DNA from 3 places in the Chryseobacterium sp. GW823-FHT05E08 genome. Region 2 is predicted to be linked to each of the others. Evidence: riboswitches for the same ligand, from Rfam matches in the RefSeq annotation. Region 2 holds a riboswitch; each other region holds the start of a gene.
What was found. A riboswitch is a leader RNA that binds a small molecule or an ion and turns the genes downstream of it on or off. The one in region 2 is predicted to bind cobalamin.
Positions count from the first base shown of each region.

Region 1: it holds a riboswitch for cobalamin, as region 2 does, so the genes downstream of both, AC1Q7L_RS20325 (TonB-dependent receptor plug domain-containing protein) here and AC1Q7L_RS09630 (TonB-dependent receptor) in region 2, are expected to answer to the same signal.
Region 3: it holds a riboswitch for cobalamin, as region 2 does, so the genes downstream of both, metE (5-methyltetrahydropteroyltriglutamate--homocysteine S-methyltransferase) here and AC1Q7L_RS09630 (TonB-dependent receptor) in region 2, are expected to answer to the same signal.

Region 1 is NZ_JBXAHY010000007.1:199,074-204,059, reverse strand. Features, by position in the region: gene AC1Q7L_RS20330 (DUF5074 domain-containing protein) at 1-278, opposite strand, end outside; gene AC1Q7L_RS20325 (TonB-dependent receptor plug domain-containing protein) at 296-2,125, opposite strand; cobalamin riboswitch at 2,159-2,335, opposite strand; gene AC1Q7L_RS20320 (cytidine deaminase) at 2,763-3,245, opposite strand; gene namA (NADPH dehydrogenase NamA) at 3,350-4,402, shown strand; gene AC1Q7L_RS20310 (DUF2752 domain-containing protein) at 4,428-4,721, shown strand; gene AC1Q7L_RS20305 (CCC motif membrane protein) at 4,740-4,986, shown strand, end outside.
Region 2 is NZ_JBXAHY010000002.1:808,321-813,306, forward strand. Features, by position in the region: gene AC1Q7L_RS09620 (cytochrome-c peroxidase) at 1-70, shown strand, start outside; gene AC1Q7L_RS09625 (transporter) at 84-1,025, shown strand; cobalamin riboswitch at 1,125-1,310, shown strand; gene AC1Q7L_RS09630 (TonB-dependent receptor) at 1,420-3,441, shown strand; gene AC1Q7L_RS09635 (YncE family protein) at 3,438-4,571, shown strand; gene AC1Q7L_RS09640 (cell surface protein) at 4,584-4,986, shown strand, end outside.
Region 3 is NZ_JBXAHY010000001.1:370,868-375,853, forward strand. Features, by position in the region: gene AC1Q7L_RS01705 (restriction endonuclease) at 1-232, opposite strand, end outside; gene metE (5-methyltetrahydropteroyltriglutamate--homocysteine S-methyltransferase) at 335-2,650, opposite strand; cobalamin riboswitch at 3,068-3,250, opposite strand; gene AC1Q7L_RS01715 (Lrp/AsnC family transcriptional regulator) at 3,405-3,866, shown strand; gene AC1Q7L_RS01720 (Crp/Fnr family transcriptional regulator) at 4,074-4,604, opposite strand; gene AC1Q7L_RS01725 (VOC family protein) at 4,686-4,986, opposite strand, start outside.

The sequences.
Region 1 (4,986 bases), on a different contig from region 2:
ACCAGATAAGCTTTATCAGAATCAAAACCGATAGTCTGTAAAACGTTTCCTAAAACTTCATTATTTTTTCCTGAATAAATTTTGTTTGCTAATGCAGAAAGATCATTAGTCACAAAAGAAACCTCTGCTGTCGGAGTTGTAAATCCACCTTCATTGGTGATAAGAACTCCATTTTCAAAGGTAACCTCAAGAATCTCCTCGGTGGTTTCATTAGTACAAGAAACATTGAAAAGTAATGTTGTCGCAAATGCAAGAGTTAAAATTTTTCTGATATTCATTATATTTAATTATTTATTTAAAAATTGATATTCAAGTTCACGCTATAATTTCTCAAAGGCATTGGATAAAATGCCGTCGTTGCATATACTTGGTTAAAAATATTATTCACTTTAAAACCTACTGTATAATTTTTAAGAATCGTTGCAGAAACACCAGCATTCATCACGAAATAAGGTTCCAAAGCATCCTCTCTTTTTTCGTTGGTATCGGCATAAGTCAGCCCATTGAACATTCCCTGAACATACAGTCTCATAAATTCATATTGATATTCAATATTTCCAAATAACTTATGAAAAGGAACGTACATCAACTGTTTATCCGTATCAAGATTGGTAGATTTGGTGTATGAATATCCTAAATTCGTTCTTAAATTATGCTTCCCGAATTTTCTTTCATAATCAATTCTGGATTCAATTCCATAAGATTCAACTCTGTTGGTGTTGAAAGCCGAGTAGTATCCTAGTGGACTAGGCAGCCATTGGATCATATCCTTGATTTTCATATAATACGGCGTAACCGAAAGTTGTACACCAGCAATGTTAAATTGATTTCTCAATTCAAACTGATACGATGTCTCTGGTTTTAAATCTTTATTTCCGCCTGGACTCCAGTAAAGATCATTAAATGTTGGAAATCTGAAATTCCTTGAAGCACTGATTCCCACATTGTACCAATCGACAGCATTCCATTTTCCGGAAAACGAAAATTGGAGTGGCGAACTGATATCTTCAACAAAATCTTTTTTAACTCCGGCTTCAAAACGAAGATCTTTCGTAGTGAAATAACGAAGTAATCCCGCTACAGAACCTACATTTCTACTTATATGATCGATTCCGGATGCATAACCTTCGCCTTTATTAACCTGAAATTCTGTAATTAAGTTGAAATTTAATTTTGGAACAATAAAATAATTAAAATCATTTTTCAGAATATAATTTTTTCCTGTTCCGCCACTTGTTTTTGGCCCGTCGATATTCCCGAAATATTGGAAGTTTTCTTCTGTGTAAGCTGCTTTAAATGAATTGCTGAACTTAGTTTTATTCCAATCCCAAGAAATTAAACTTCTTACATTTTGAGTTTCATATTTCGTCGGAGTCTGGCTTTCAAAGAAAATAGGATAATGCTGATTTCCATTAAAAAACTCAGAGATCCAAGAGATTTGGTGATGAGGTGCTATTTTATAAGCCGTCGAAAAATTGAAATTGGTGTTATTATATTTTCCGTTTCTGTTGATATAATTATTTGAATTTTCAACTTCATAATCATTTTCACTAATAGAATAATGACCGGAAGCCTTAAAACTGAATTTCTCGTTGCTGTAAGATGCTTTGAGCAAATTATTAAAAGTACCGAAAGATGCTGCCTCAGAAAATAATGAAGCATGCGCTCCTCTGTTAAAATCCAGATTATTATTTAAATGGATGCTTCCACCGATCGCGCCACTGCCATAACTTACACTTCCTCCACCTGATTTTACAATAAGCTGATCAAATCCGCCAAAAGGGATATTATTAACATCACCCTGACCCAAAAAGTTAGAGTTAATATTAATTCCGTTCCATACAAAGGCAGTTTGCGAAGCTGTTGTCCCTCTGAAAGATGGCGAAGAAACCGCTCCACGACCATTTTCTTTGATATAAACAGCAGATTGAAAGCGTAAAAGTTCAGAAAGATTGGTTGAGTTTTTCTCAGCATCCTGAGGAGTGATGGTGGTAACGTTATGAAAAAGCTTAACCTTACTCATTTGGTTATCAAAAACATAAACGGTGTCAATGGTTTTCTCCTGTGCGAAAAGAAAACAACCATAAGACGAAAAAAGCAGTACTAAAGATCTTTTTATATCCATCACTATTTTACTTTTCCTCCGAAAGCAATCTATTTTTTTATTATGATTTTGGCAGGTCTCCTGACTTTCGCTTTTCTACACCTTCCCGTTTGCACAGTGGTTTTTCGTAGAAATTTCGGTTGCGATTTACAGTTGCGGGGACAGTTTGGGGGTCTCACCCAATTCCCTTTTCATTCCAATACACTGGAAACCAAAATTTTTGCAAAGATAATTTATTAAATTGAAATGCAAAATCGTAAAAGGTTTAAATTAAAAAATCCAACAATATCTATTATTCAAAATTGCCTATTACCAATTACTCATTGCCTATTTTTCAGGAGCTATTTCCAGCTATCCACTCATACTCCTCGCGCCACCACTCTCCAACGCTCAAACCCTCCCACACTCCAACTCTTACTGCGGGGTAACCGTTGCTATCTGGGCTAGGGTATTTGTCGTTCTTTCAATATTCGTCATTGCGAACCGAAGGTGAAGCAATCTCATAAAAAAATTAGTGATAAAAAAGAGTGCTTCGTCGCTTTGCTCCTCGCAATGACAATAAACTTCGCTGAGTGAAACGCCTTTGCGAACGAAAAATATTCTCAATGATTTTAAAGAAAACCTTTGCGATCTTCGCGCTAAAAAAAGCACTCACAAACTATAAGAAAGTAGCATCAAAATAAAACGGCAACAAATCCTTAATAGAATTCACTTTCACGACCACATCATTCATGCTCGAAAAATAAAGATCAATATTTTCATTCTGCTTGGTTTCATATTCAATTAAGCTTTGTCGGCAAGCTCCACAAGGTGGAATCGGCGGATTTTTCTCGTGAAATTCTCTCGGTCCGCCAACAATAAAGATCTTTTTGATCTTTTCATTCGGAAAATTGGCTGCTACCCAGAATAAAGTCGTTCTCTCAGCACAAAGTCCTGACGGAAAAGCCGCATTCTCCTGATTGTTTCCGGAAAAGATCTCTCCATTTTCCAATAAAACCGAACAACCTACCAAAAAGTTGGAATAAGGCGCGTAAGCATTTTCCCTGGCTTGTTTTGCTCTTGCGAACAAAGTATTTTCTATATCGCTAAGTTCACTGCTATTTTTAAAATATTCGTAACCTATCTGTATGTCTTTTTTCATATATTGTGGACCTAAAAAAGGGGGATAAAATTACCTCTTTTTCACCAAGTGGGCAATATTATTTTGTCCTTCAAAATTTTAAATTAAAATTCAAAACATCAAACATGTTATACACTCCTATAAAATTCAGAAATGTTGAAGTAAAAAACCGATGGGTAATGTCCCCAATGTGTATGTATTCTAGTGAAAACGGGATGGCTAATGATTTCCATTACGTCCATTACGGAAGCAGATCGCAGGGCGGAACAGGATTAATTATAGTAGAAGCAACCGGCGTAGAGCCCCGTGGAAGGATCACCAATCATTGCATGGGAATCTGGAATGACCAGCAGGCAGAAAAACTACAGAAAATTGTTGAGTTTGTTCACAAGAATTCAGACAGCAAAATAGGAATTCAGATTGCACATGCTGGAAGAAAAGGCTCAACTTGGAACAATTTGCAAATTCCTGTTGAAGAAGGTTGGGAAACTGTTGCGCCAAGCCCGATTCCTTATCACCCAACAGAAAGAATTCCGCATGTTTTAACAGTAGAGGAAATCAAAGAACAGGTTCAAAACTTTAAAGAGGCAGCAAGAAGAGCGGTAAAAGCAGGTTTTGATGTAATCGAAATTCATGGTGCTCATGGCTATTTGGTTCACCAGTTTTTATCTCCGCTTTCTAATATCAGAACGGATGAATATGGCGGAAGTTTTGAAAACAGAATCAGGTTTTTATTGGAAATTGTAGATGCTGTAAATGAAGAATTGAACGAAAATGTTGCGCTTTTTGTAAGAATTTCCGGAACAGAATACGCTGAAAATGGTTGGGATATTGAAAGCAGTGTAGAATTGGCGAAAATATTAAAAAATCATTCAGTTGACTTAGTTGATGTTTCAAGTGGCGGAAATATTCATGGAGTAAAGATTCCTCTTTTTGACGGATATCAGGTTCCCCTTTCTTCTCAGGTAAGAAATGAGGCAGAAGTAAAAACCGGTGCTGTTGGCTTGATTAAAAAAGTATCACACGCGGAAGAAATCTTGCAAAAAGGAGACGCAGATCTTATTTTTATTGCCAGAGAGATCTTAAGAAATCCATACATTGCAGTTCAGGGTTCGTTTGAGATGGGTGAAGAATGTTTCTTTCCTCATCAATATTTAAGAGCTAAAATTTCTTCTTAATTTTATACAATTAATTTTTAAAAAGATGAAAATAGAGGATTTCATGTTGCCGTGCCCAAGTAAAAAGTTCTTAGGAATAGAATGTTTTGGCTGCGGCGCTCAAAGAGCTATTGTCATGGTTTTTGAGGGGAGATTCTCTGAAGCTTTTCATATGTTTCCGGCTGTTTATACGCTTTTGATATTTTTATTTACCGTAGGAATAAGTTTTATTGATAAAAAAAGAAACTATGGAAATGTTTTAATTATAATGGCAATTATTAATTCAATTATAATGGTAATTGCTTATTTTTACAAACATTTTTATCTTAATTTGCACTAAAACATTAAAATTATAACTATGAATCAACAAAAATTACCAAATGCCACAGCGGTACTTGTATTAGGAATTGTATCTATCATCGGATGTTGTTGCTACGGAGTAGTAGGTATTATCACAGGGATTATCGGATTGTATCTTTACAAAAAGGATAACGAACTGTATAAGAAAAACCCGGATCTTTATTCGGATTACAGCAATTTGAATACAGGTAGAATATTATGTATCATTGGTCTTATATTAAGTGTTTTATACATTGCCTATTTGG
Region 2 (4,986 bases):
GTTTATTATTGCCTTTCTAAAAACATTGTCTGATAAGAACTTCATTTCAAATCCAAAATTTGCTGAATAAATTTAAAGTAAACATGAAAAGAATAATTTTAATCATAAGCTTGATTTTATGTAATTTATTTCAGGCTAAAACAATCGGCGACAGTCTTTATATTCCTACTGATTTTCATGCAATGGTTTTTGATGATTGTGATGCCTGTGGATGTGCTGCAGGAAATGGTTCTTCTGGTTTTGAGTCTTTATTGAATCCACAATTTATAGGAATTAAATATTTTGCACAGCATTATAAAGCAAAAGAAAACTTATTTGTAAAGGATTTAACGCAGGATCAATACTTCAATACCATTCAGCTTTGGGGAAAGATTCCTTTAACTAAAAAGCTAAGTGTGTATGCGAGTTTACCATTTCATTTTCATGAAAAGAAAACAATGCAGGGTGATATTAAGATCAATGGAATTGGAGATTTGAACTTGATGGGAATCTATCAGTTGATCAATTCAAAAGATAATATTCATCAATTAAACGGAGGAGTTGGAGTGAAAGTTCCCTTAGGAAAGTTTGACGAGAAAGGAATCACAGGCGTTAATCCGAGTTTTCAGCTGGGAACAGGAAGCTGGGATTATCAGATGGTTTTGAATTACAAATTTCAGAAAAATAAAGTTGCTGTTCTTTTAAACACAGATTATACCATTAAAACAGAGAACAAAAAGCATTATGATTTTGGAAACCAATGGAATTATTCTGCCACCGGATTCTATCAACTTATTGCCAATGAAAAAGTTATTTTTTCAGGAAAAGCCGGAATGCAGGGAGAAGTATACGACAGAAATAAACAATTTCGTGAAGATCTGCCCAATACCGCAGGAAGTGCTTTGTACGGAAAATTGGGCTTTGAAGCCTCTTATAAAAAGTTTAGTTTGGGAAGTGAAGTGATGCTTCCTGCCTATTCTAATTTGGCAGGAGGAGATATTGAAGCGAAATCCCGATTGAGTGTTTTTATCAACTTTGGAATTTAACATAATTATTTACATCCCGTTAAAATTTTAACGGGATGTTTTTGTTATTTAATTGAGAATCATTTGATTAATCAAAATATTGTATCTGCCGATAATTTTCTATCTTTGCCGAAATCTGGTGAGCCCTAAAAAGCGCTTAAAAGGGAATTCGGTGTAAATCCGGAACAGACCCGCTGCTGTAAGCTCCACAAAAAAGTTTTTGAAAATTATATCCACTGTTTTTTTAATGGGAAGGATTTCAAAAATGGAGTAAGTCAGAAGACCTGCCAGAAGATTTAACGTTTGACGCTTTCGTGGAATAAAGCTTAGGACAACAATGATTCTGTGCAGTTATCGCTGTGCTTTTCATTGCTGCTTTCTTATATCCATTAGCGTTATTATTTTCAAAGAGCTAATGGTATCAAAATTTACTTCCGGACTTCATAAAGTTATTATCACAATTTTTGTGCTAATGGCTCAATTATACTTTTCTCAAACCAGAAAAGACAGTATAAAAGAGAAATCGATCAAGGCTGTTAATATTTACAAAAAGAATTTTAAAGAGATTCTTCCTGCGCAGACCCTTTCGGGAGAACAATTAGAAAGACTGAACAGTCAGTCGGTTGCAGATGCATTGCGTTATTTTTCCGGAGTTCAGATTAAAGATTACGGTGGAATTGGCGGAATGAAAACCATCAATATCCGAAGTTTGGGAAGTCAGCATGTAGGAGTTTTCTATGATGGAATTCAGCTAGGAAATGCACAAAACGGATTAGTGGATCTTGGCCGTTTTTCGTTAGATGATATTGAGGAAATTTCACTGTATAACGGACAAAAAAGTGAAATTTTTCAACCTGCAAAGGATTTTGGATCGTCAGGTTCAATTTATCTTCAGCCTAAAACTCCAAGTTTTAAAGGAAATCAGAAAACAAACTTCGTTGTCAGATTAAAAAACAGTTCTATCGATCTTTTTAATCCGTCATTTCGTTTAGAACAGAAAATTTCGGATAAAGTTTCTGCAAGTTTTAGTTCAGAATTTATTCAGAGTGATGGTGTTTATAAATATAGATATTCGCGGAAATATCCTGACGGAGCAGTTGCTTATGATACGATTTTTAAAAGATTTGATTCTGATATTAAAGCAAAGCGTTTTGAAACCAGCGTTAACGGAATTTTAAATAACGGAAGCTGGAATGTAAGAGGTTATGGCTATTTATCAAACCGAGGAATTCCCGGAGCTATTGTAAACAACCGTTTTGATGCGAGAGGACAAAGAATGGTTGATGAAAATTATTTCGTTCAGGCTAATTTCAGAAAAAAGATCTTTCCAAAATTTGAAACACAGTTCAAAGCTAAATTTGCATACGATTATACTAAATATGTAGATACGGTTTCTTCAATTAAGATTCAGAATCAGTATACCCAGAAGGAGTTATATCTTTCATCGTCCAATTTGTATTCTATTACGCCAAATTGGGATGTGAGTGCGAGCGTAGATTTTCAGTATAATACGCTGGATGCCGATTTAAGGCAGTTTTCTTATCCCACCCGTTATACTTCGCTTGTGGCTTTTGCAACAACTTATCAATGGAACAGGTTTAAATTTTTAGGAAGTGTTTTAGGTACTTTTATTCATGAAGAAGTAGAACTTAACACCAAAGCTCCCGACAAAACAGAATGGACGCCGGCCGCATTTTTAAGCTATCAGCCTTTTGATTCTAAAGATTTTACCTTGCGTGGTTTCTATAAACGTATTTTCAGGATGCCTACTTTCAATGATCTGTATTACACATTAATCGGAAGCTCTTCTTTAAGACCCGAATTTACGGAGCAATACGATCTAGGTTTTACCTATCAAAAATTTTACGATAATAATAACTTCTTTAAAGGTTTTTATGTAAAAGTAGACGGGTACTTCAATCAGGTGAAGGATAAAATTATTGCTTCTCCTAATGGAAGTATGTTCCGATGGACGATGCAGAATCTTGATTATGTTGAAATTTTGGGTGCAGATGTCAATATTCAGGCAGAATTGCAGGTCGGAAAAGTAAAAATCAAACCATTATTAAGCTATACTTATCAAAGTGCAAGAGATTTTTCCGACAGGGAAGAGTCTTTCTTTGGAGATCAGATTCCATACACACCTTGGCACAGCGGAACATTTACTTTAATGGCGGATTATAAAAATTGGGCTTTCAATTACAGTTTCATTTATGTAGGAGAGCGTTACGACATCAATCAAAACAATATCGCGGTTAATCATATACAGCCTTGGTATACGCACGATCTATCGATACAGAAAAAATTCAATTGGAAATCTCATCAGTTTAAAGCAAGTTTTGAAGTAAATAATGCTCTGAACCAATACTACGAAGTTGTCTTAAGTTACCCGATGCCGGGAAGATTTTTTAAACTTATTCTAAGTTATACATTATGAAAAAATTAAACTTTTCTCTGCTGTTGTTTGTATTTGTCTTTCTGGTTTCATGCCGTACAGACGAATATATCATTCTTGAAGAGCGGGAAAATCTGGCTCAGCCGGAAAATACTGCGATCAAAGGTTTTTATCTTTTGAATGAAGGAAATATGGGAACCAATAAAGCCACACTAGATTTCTTTGATTATACAACAGGAACTTACCGCAGGAATATCTATGGAGAGATCAATCCGACTGTCGTAAAGGAATTGGGAGATGTTGGAAATGATATTCAGATCTATGGCGGTAAAATGTACGCAGTCATCAATGTTTCCAATAAAATTGAAGTGCTGGATGCTAAAACGGCAAAACGTATCAAAACCATTCAATTAGAAAACTGCAGATACATCACTTTTAAAAACGGAAAAGCCTACGCGTCAAGCTATGCAGGGCCTGTTTCCCTTGATCCTAATGCGCCTTTGGGTAAAGTCGCGGAGATCGATACGGTTTCCCTTTCCATTCAAAGAGAAGTGACGGTTGGATATCAGCCCGAAGAAATGGAAATTATAGGAAATCAACTTTTTGTAGCCAATTCCGGAGGGTATAAATATCCCAATTATGACAGAACCGTTTCTGTGGTTGATCTTACAACATTTAAAGAAACCAAGAAAATAGATGTTGCGATTAATCTTCATCACATCAAAAAAGATAATTACGGCGATTTGTATGTGACTTCAAGAGGTGATTATTATACAATTTCGTCGAGTTTGTATTTAGTTGATCCTGTCACAGGAATGGTGAAGAAAGATTTTCATATCGGAATAAGTGAAATGACGATCGTTAATGATAAACTCTATTATTACGGAAATGAATTCAATTACAACACCCATACTTACAAGAAATCTTTCGGAATTATTGATGTTAAAACAGAGCAGATCATTTCGAATAAAGTGATCGATCAGGAATATGTTGATCTAATAAAAACACCTTATGGAATTGCCGTAAACCCAATCACAGAAGATATTTACATTACAGACGCGAGAAATTATGTTTCCACAGGATTTGTGTATTGTTTTGATAAAAACGGACATTTCAAATGGAAAACCGAAGGCGGAAATATTCCCGCGCATTTCACTTTTTTATATAAATAAATTACCCAAAATATGGATAAAAATATTTTTAAAATTTTAAAAACCACATTCTTTGCTTTTCTTCTTATTGGAATTATAGGTTGTAAAAGTGATAATGATGAAGAGGTAAATAATGACAATTCTTCTTTTGAAGGGTTGAAAGAAAACTATACGATTGATCGTTTCAAAGTTTTAAACATTACCCCGAAATTAAATGGAAAACTAACATGGAGCATCAATGATTCTATTATTTCTGAAAATTCTGAATTGGATTTTATCAGTCCTGTTGTAAAAACGTATCCTTTAAAATTGAAAGTTGAGAACAATGGAACGGTAAAAACATATACTTCCTCAATCTCAGTCAATCACGAAGCGGGAACTTACAGTAAATATATTTCTAATGTATTTGATTTTCGTCCGGCTGTAGGGCAGTTTA
Region 3 (4,986 bases), on a different contig from region 2:
TATAATCTGGAATTCCAATATTAAAATTATCTATTAATAATAGTGTTTTAGAGAAGTTTTCAGTTATAGTTTGGATTGCAGGTCTATTATCAAAAGACTTTTGCAACTTATCTAAATTTGATCTCCATGGGTCAAATTGACTACTTTGAAATTGAATTTTACTTAATTGATTTATGAATGGGGAAAGTTTATTATATATTTGATTTTGGTTAAATAAATCTTTTGGAGTCATTTTATTATTTTACTCTAATCTACGTTAATTTTTTTAAAAATTATATTTTTTAAACAAAAATAGGAGCCCAAAAGGCTCCTGAAAAAACAAATATCAATAATTTTAAAGTGTCTGTAAAGCAAGTTCCTTACTCATTTCCCGCGAAGCCTCTACCATCGCAATCAACGCTTTTTCCGTTTCATCCCAATGACGGGTTTTCAAACCACAATCGGGATTTACCCAAAGTTGTTGTGCAGGAATGACGGCTTGTGCTTTTTTCAGCAATTTTACCATTTCCTCTTTTGACGGAATTCTCGGCGAGTGAATATCGTAAACTCCTGGACCAATCTCGTTCGGATATTTGAAATCTGCAAAAGCATTCAGCAATTCCATCTGGCTTCTGGAGCATTCAATCGTAATCACATCAGCATCCATATCTGCTATATTTTGGATGATGTCATTGAATTCAGAATAACACATATGCGTATGAATTTGGGTCGCATCTTCCACACCGCTTGCCGAAATTCTAAAGGCTTCAACGGCCCATTTCAGATAATTCTGCCAGTCAGATTTTCTCAACGGAAGACCTTCACGAATTGCCGGTTCATCAATCTGGATAATTCTGATTCCCGCTTTTTCCAAATCATTTACTTCATCACGAATCGCCAAAGCAATTTGTTTGCAAGTCAATGAACGAGGTTGATCGTCACGCACAAAAGACCATTGAAGAATCGTTACAGGTCCCGTCAACATTCCTTTTACCCATTTTTGAGTTAAAGATTGAGCATATTCAGCCCAATAAACCGTCATTGGATTCGGTCTGTGAACATCTCCAAAAATCACTGGCGGTTTCACACAACGGCTTCCGTAACTTTGAACCCAACCGTTTTGTGTAAAAGCAAATCCCGCCAACTGTTCCCCGAAATATTCCACCATATCGTTTCGCTCAAACTCTCCGTGAACCAAGACATCGATCCCTATTTCTTCCTGCCAACGGATGGTTCTTTCGGTTTCCTGTTTTAATAAATTGTTGTATTGTTCGGCATTTAATTCTCCTTTTTTGAATTTTGCTCGCCAGGTTCTCACTTCTTTCGTCTGTGGAAACGAGCCAATTGTCGTTGTTGGAAAAAGAGGAAGATTCAAAACTTGCTGCTGAGTTTCTTTTCTTATATTAAATGGTGAATTTCTCTTTGCATCTTCTTCAGTCGTCACATCAACACGATTTTTCACATCCTGATTGTGAATTAATGTTGAGGTTTTACGGTTTTCAATGGCCTTTTTATTTTCAGCCAAAGCTTGTAAAACATTATAATCCGGATTTTCTGAAGCTAATTTTTTTAAATTAACAATTTCATAAATTTTCTGTTTTGCAAAAGCCAGCCATTGCTTGATTTCAGGAGATAAAATATCTTCGTTTTTCTCAGAATCAAGGTCGAAAGGAGAGTGGAGCAATGAACAAGACGGTGCAATAAAAACTCTTTCCGAACCAATTTTTTGAATGGCAGTTTTAATGATATTTAATGAGTTTTGGAAGTCGTTTTTCCATATATTTCTACCGTCAACAATTCCTAAAGAAAGGCTTAAAATTGTTGGAATATTATTTAAAACTTCATCCAACTGTTCTGGTGAACGAACTAAATCAATATGCAAAACATCGATCGGAAGGGAAGTAGTCAAGGCAAGATTATCTTTTAATCCATCAAAATAGGTAGCTACAATGAATTTCAGATTTGGGAATTGTTTTCTGATTTCAGCATAAATAAACTGATATGTTTCTTTCGCTTTTTCATTTAAATCTAAAGCTAAAAAAGGCTCATCAAACTGAATATATTCTGCACCGTGATTTTCCAGTTCTTTTAAAATCTGAATATAAACGGGAAGTAAGTTTTTTGCTAAATCCAATTTATCAAAGCCTTCTTCTTTTTCTTTTCCTAACAATAAATACGTTAATAAACCGATAATGACAGGTTTTGCATTAATTCCGGCTTGTTTTGCACTGATGAATTCTTGGATGATTTTATTGGAGAATAGCTTAAACTCCTGGTTTTTCTGAAATTCAGGAACGATATAATGGTAGTTGGTATCAAACCATTTGGTCATTTCCATGGCGGTGATATCCAATCCATCTTTCTGAAAACCTCTTGCCATTGCAAAATAAAGGTCGAGTTCAGACTTTTTGAGAGCAATTTCCTGATAACGTTCCGGAATTGCTCCAACCGTTAACGTCATATCCAAAACCTGATCGTAATATGAAAAATCATTACATGGAATAAGATCAATTCCTGCTTCCTGCTGTAATTTCCAGTTGTTTTGAGTGATGGTTTTTCCAACTTCCAACAATTCGTCTAATGGGATCTTGCCTGACCAATAGTTTTCACAAGCTTTTTTAAGTTCTCTGTTGCTACCAATACGCGGATAGCCTACTAAGTGTGTTTGCATTTCTTTTAAACTTTTAAATTAAATTTGATTTTAAAAGTTCTTCAGACACTTCGAAATACAGTCGAGGAAAAGAGTTTATGGAATAGAGTAAATACAGTGAGGACGTAATTTTTTCTTTAAATAAAAGAATTGGCTTAATGTTTTTTATTTTTTTGACGCCAAGTTTTAATTCAATTTTCTATATTATTTAAGCGGGCAAAGAAGAATCAATAAATTGATTTTAAGAAGCGGGCGTATAAAACATAAGCTTCATCAGCGACAAAGTCGCAAATCTTTGCTCCTTTAAAATAAGAAGTCATCATAAAAATCTTTGCGTTTAAAAAATAAATTAAATTAAAACTCAATTCAATTTAATTTCAAACCAAATACGTTCAAAAGTATCATCTGTATGACCCAAAAGCTTCAAACCGCGAAAGCATTGTCAATTCGGAACAGGCAGGTCTCCTGACTTGTAACAGTTTTTGTCATCCTTCCCGTTTGCACAGTGGATCTACTTGGACAAAAACTTTTTATGTTACTTACAGTTGCGCGACAGCTCGTGATTTTCACACGATTCCCTATTAATTTACCTTAAGTAAAACCTTTTCCGTTTGATGAAGTATGTTAAAGAACAAAATGGAGTTCAAAGATATTGATTAAAGTGAATTGATTGGCTTAGTGCTAAATATTAAGTATAATATTTTGTTTAAATTAATTTAAAAAGATATTTATTCTTTAAATTTGAAAAATAGAATCAAAAAAAGAATATTATTCTGTGGAAAGACTCGATGAAAAGGATCTTCAACTGTTAAGAATCCTACAAAAGAATGCAAAATTGACCGTAAAAGAGTTAGCGAAAGAAGTTAATCTTTCAGCATCGCCTGTTTTTGAACGAATGAAAAGACTCGAACAGGAAGGTTATATTAAACATTATGCAGCCGTTTTGGAAGCTGAAAAACTGAATCGTGGTTTTACCGTTTTTTGTCAGGTCAAACTAAAAATTCACGACCGTTCTGTTGGAAATGAATTTGTGAAAGATATTCTACAGATTGATGAAGTAGCTGAATGTTATAATATTTCCGGGGATTTTGATTTTCTCTTAAAAGTTCAGGTACGAGATATGAAGCATTATCAGGATTTTGTGTTCAATAAATTGGGCTCTGTAGATTCCATCGGAAGTACGCACAGCACTTTTGTGATGGCGGAAGTGAAGAATATTTATGGGGTGAATATTTAGTAATTGTAAATTTTAACCACAAAAGAGGCAAAAGCTATTTGATACCCATTATTAGGAGACAATAGTTTTCAAAAGAATAAAAATCAAAGATTTTCAAAACTAATGTGTTCTTATTTGCGGTCGATTGATTAACTTAAAATACTTATGTGTTAGTCTTTTGCAACTTTTGTGGTTAAAATAAATAGTTTAAACAATTTTTATTTTAAATTATCTCCGACTTCTAATCCTACTCAAAGAAACAGAAGTAATTCCCAGATAAGACGCAATATAATGTTGCGGAATTCTGCGGATAATCTCTGGAGATTGTTCAAATAATTGATTATATCGTTCTTCCGGTGTATCTTTTATTCTGGAAATAAATAATTTCTGATACTTTAAAAGTCTTTGCTGAAGGTTATTATAATAGAAATCTTTGATGTAAGGATTACGCTCCATTTTCTGTCTGAAATCTTCAAGAGAAGCGCTGTAAACAGTGACAGGTTCTATTGTTTCGATATTGTATAGACTGGGCAAACTGTAAAAAAGACTTTCCCAAGACGAAATAAAAGCGCCCTCAAACATAAACTGAAAAGTGATTTCTTTTCCGTCATTATTGAGCCAGCCTCTCGTAACTCCTTTTTCGATGTAGTAAAATTTTCGGGCGATTTTGCCTTCTTCGATCAAAAGTTCTTTGGGACCGAATTTTTCCTGTTCAAAATCGTTGAGGATAGTAGATAAAATTTTTTCATCAAGTTGCATTACGTGTTTATTACTAAGTTATGCATACGAAATTAGGCATTTTTTAATCATCTTTCACTTAATGTGTGTATTTAGAATGATTTAACTTAAATAATTGCTGATTTCAATTAAATTTTGATCAGGATCGCGGAAATACACAGATTTTATTTTTCCCAAAGCGCCTGTTCTGTCAACAATTCCCTCTATAATTTCTATATTTTTCTGTTTCAATTCTTCTAAAACATCATGAATATCTGTTGTTGCAATAAAACAAAGATCTGCAGAACCAGCGGTCGGATGCTGAGCTTTGGGTTCAAACTCATGACCCTTTTGATGAAGATTGATTTTTTGATTTCCGAAAGTCAGTGCTTTTCTGTTGTCTCCAAAAGTTACAACTTGAAAC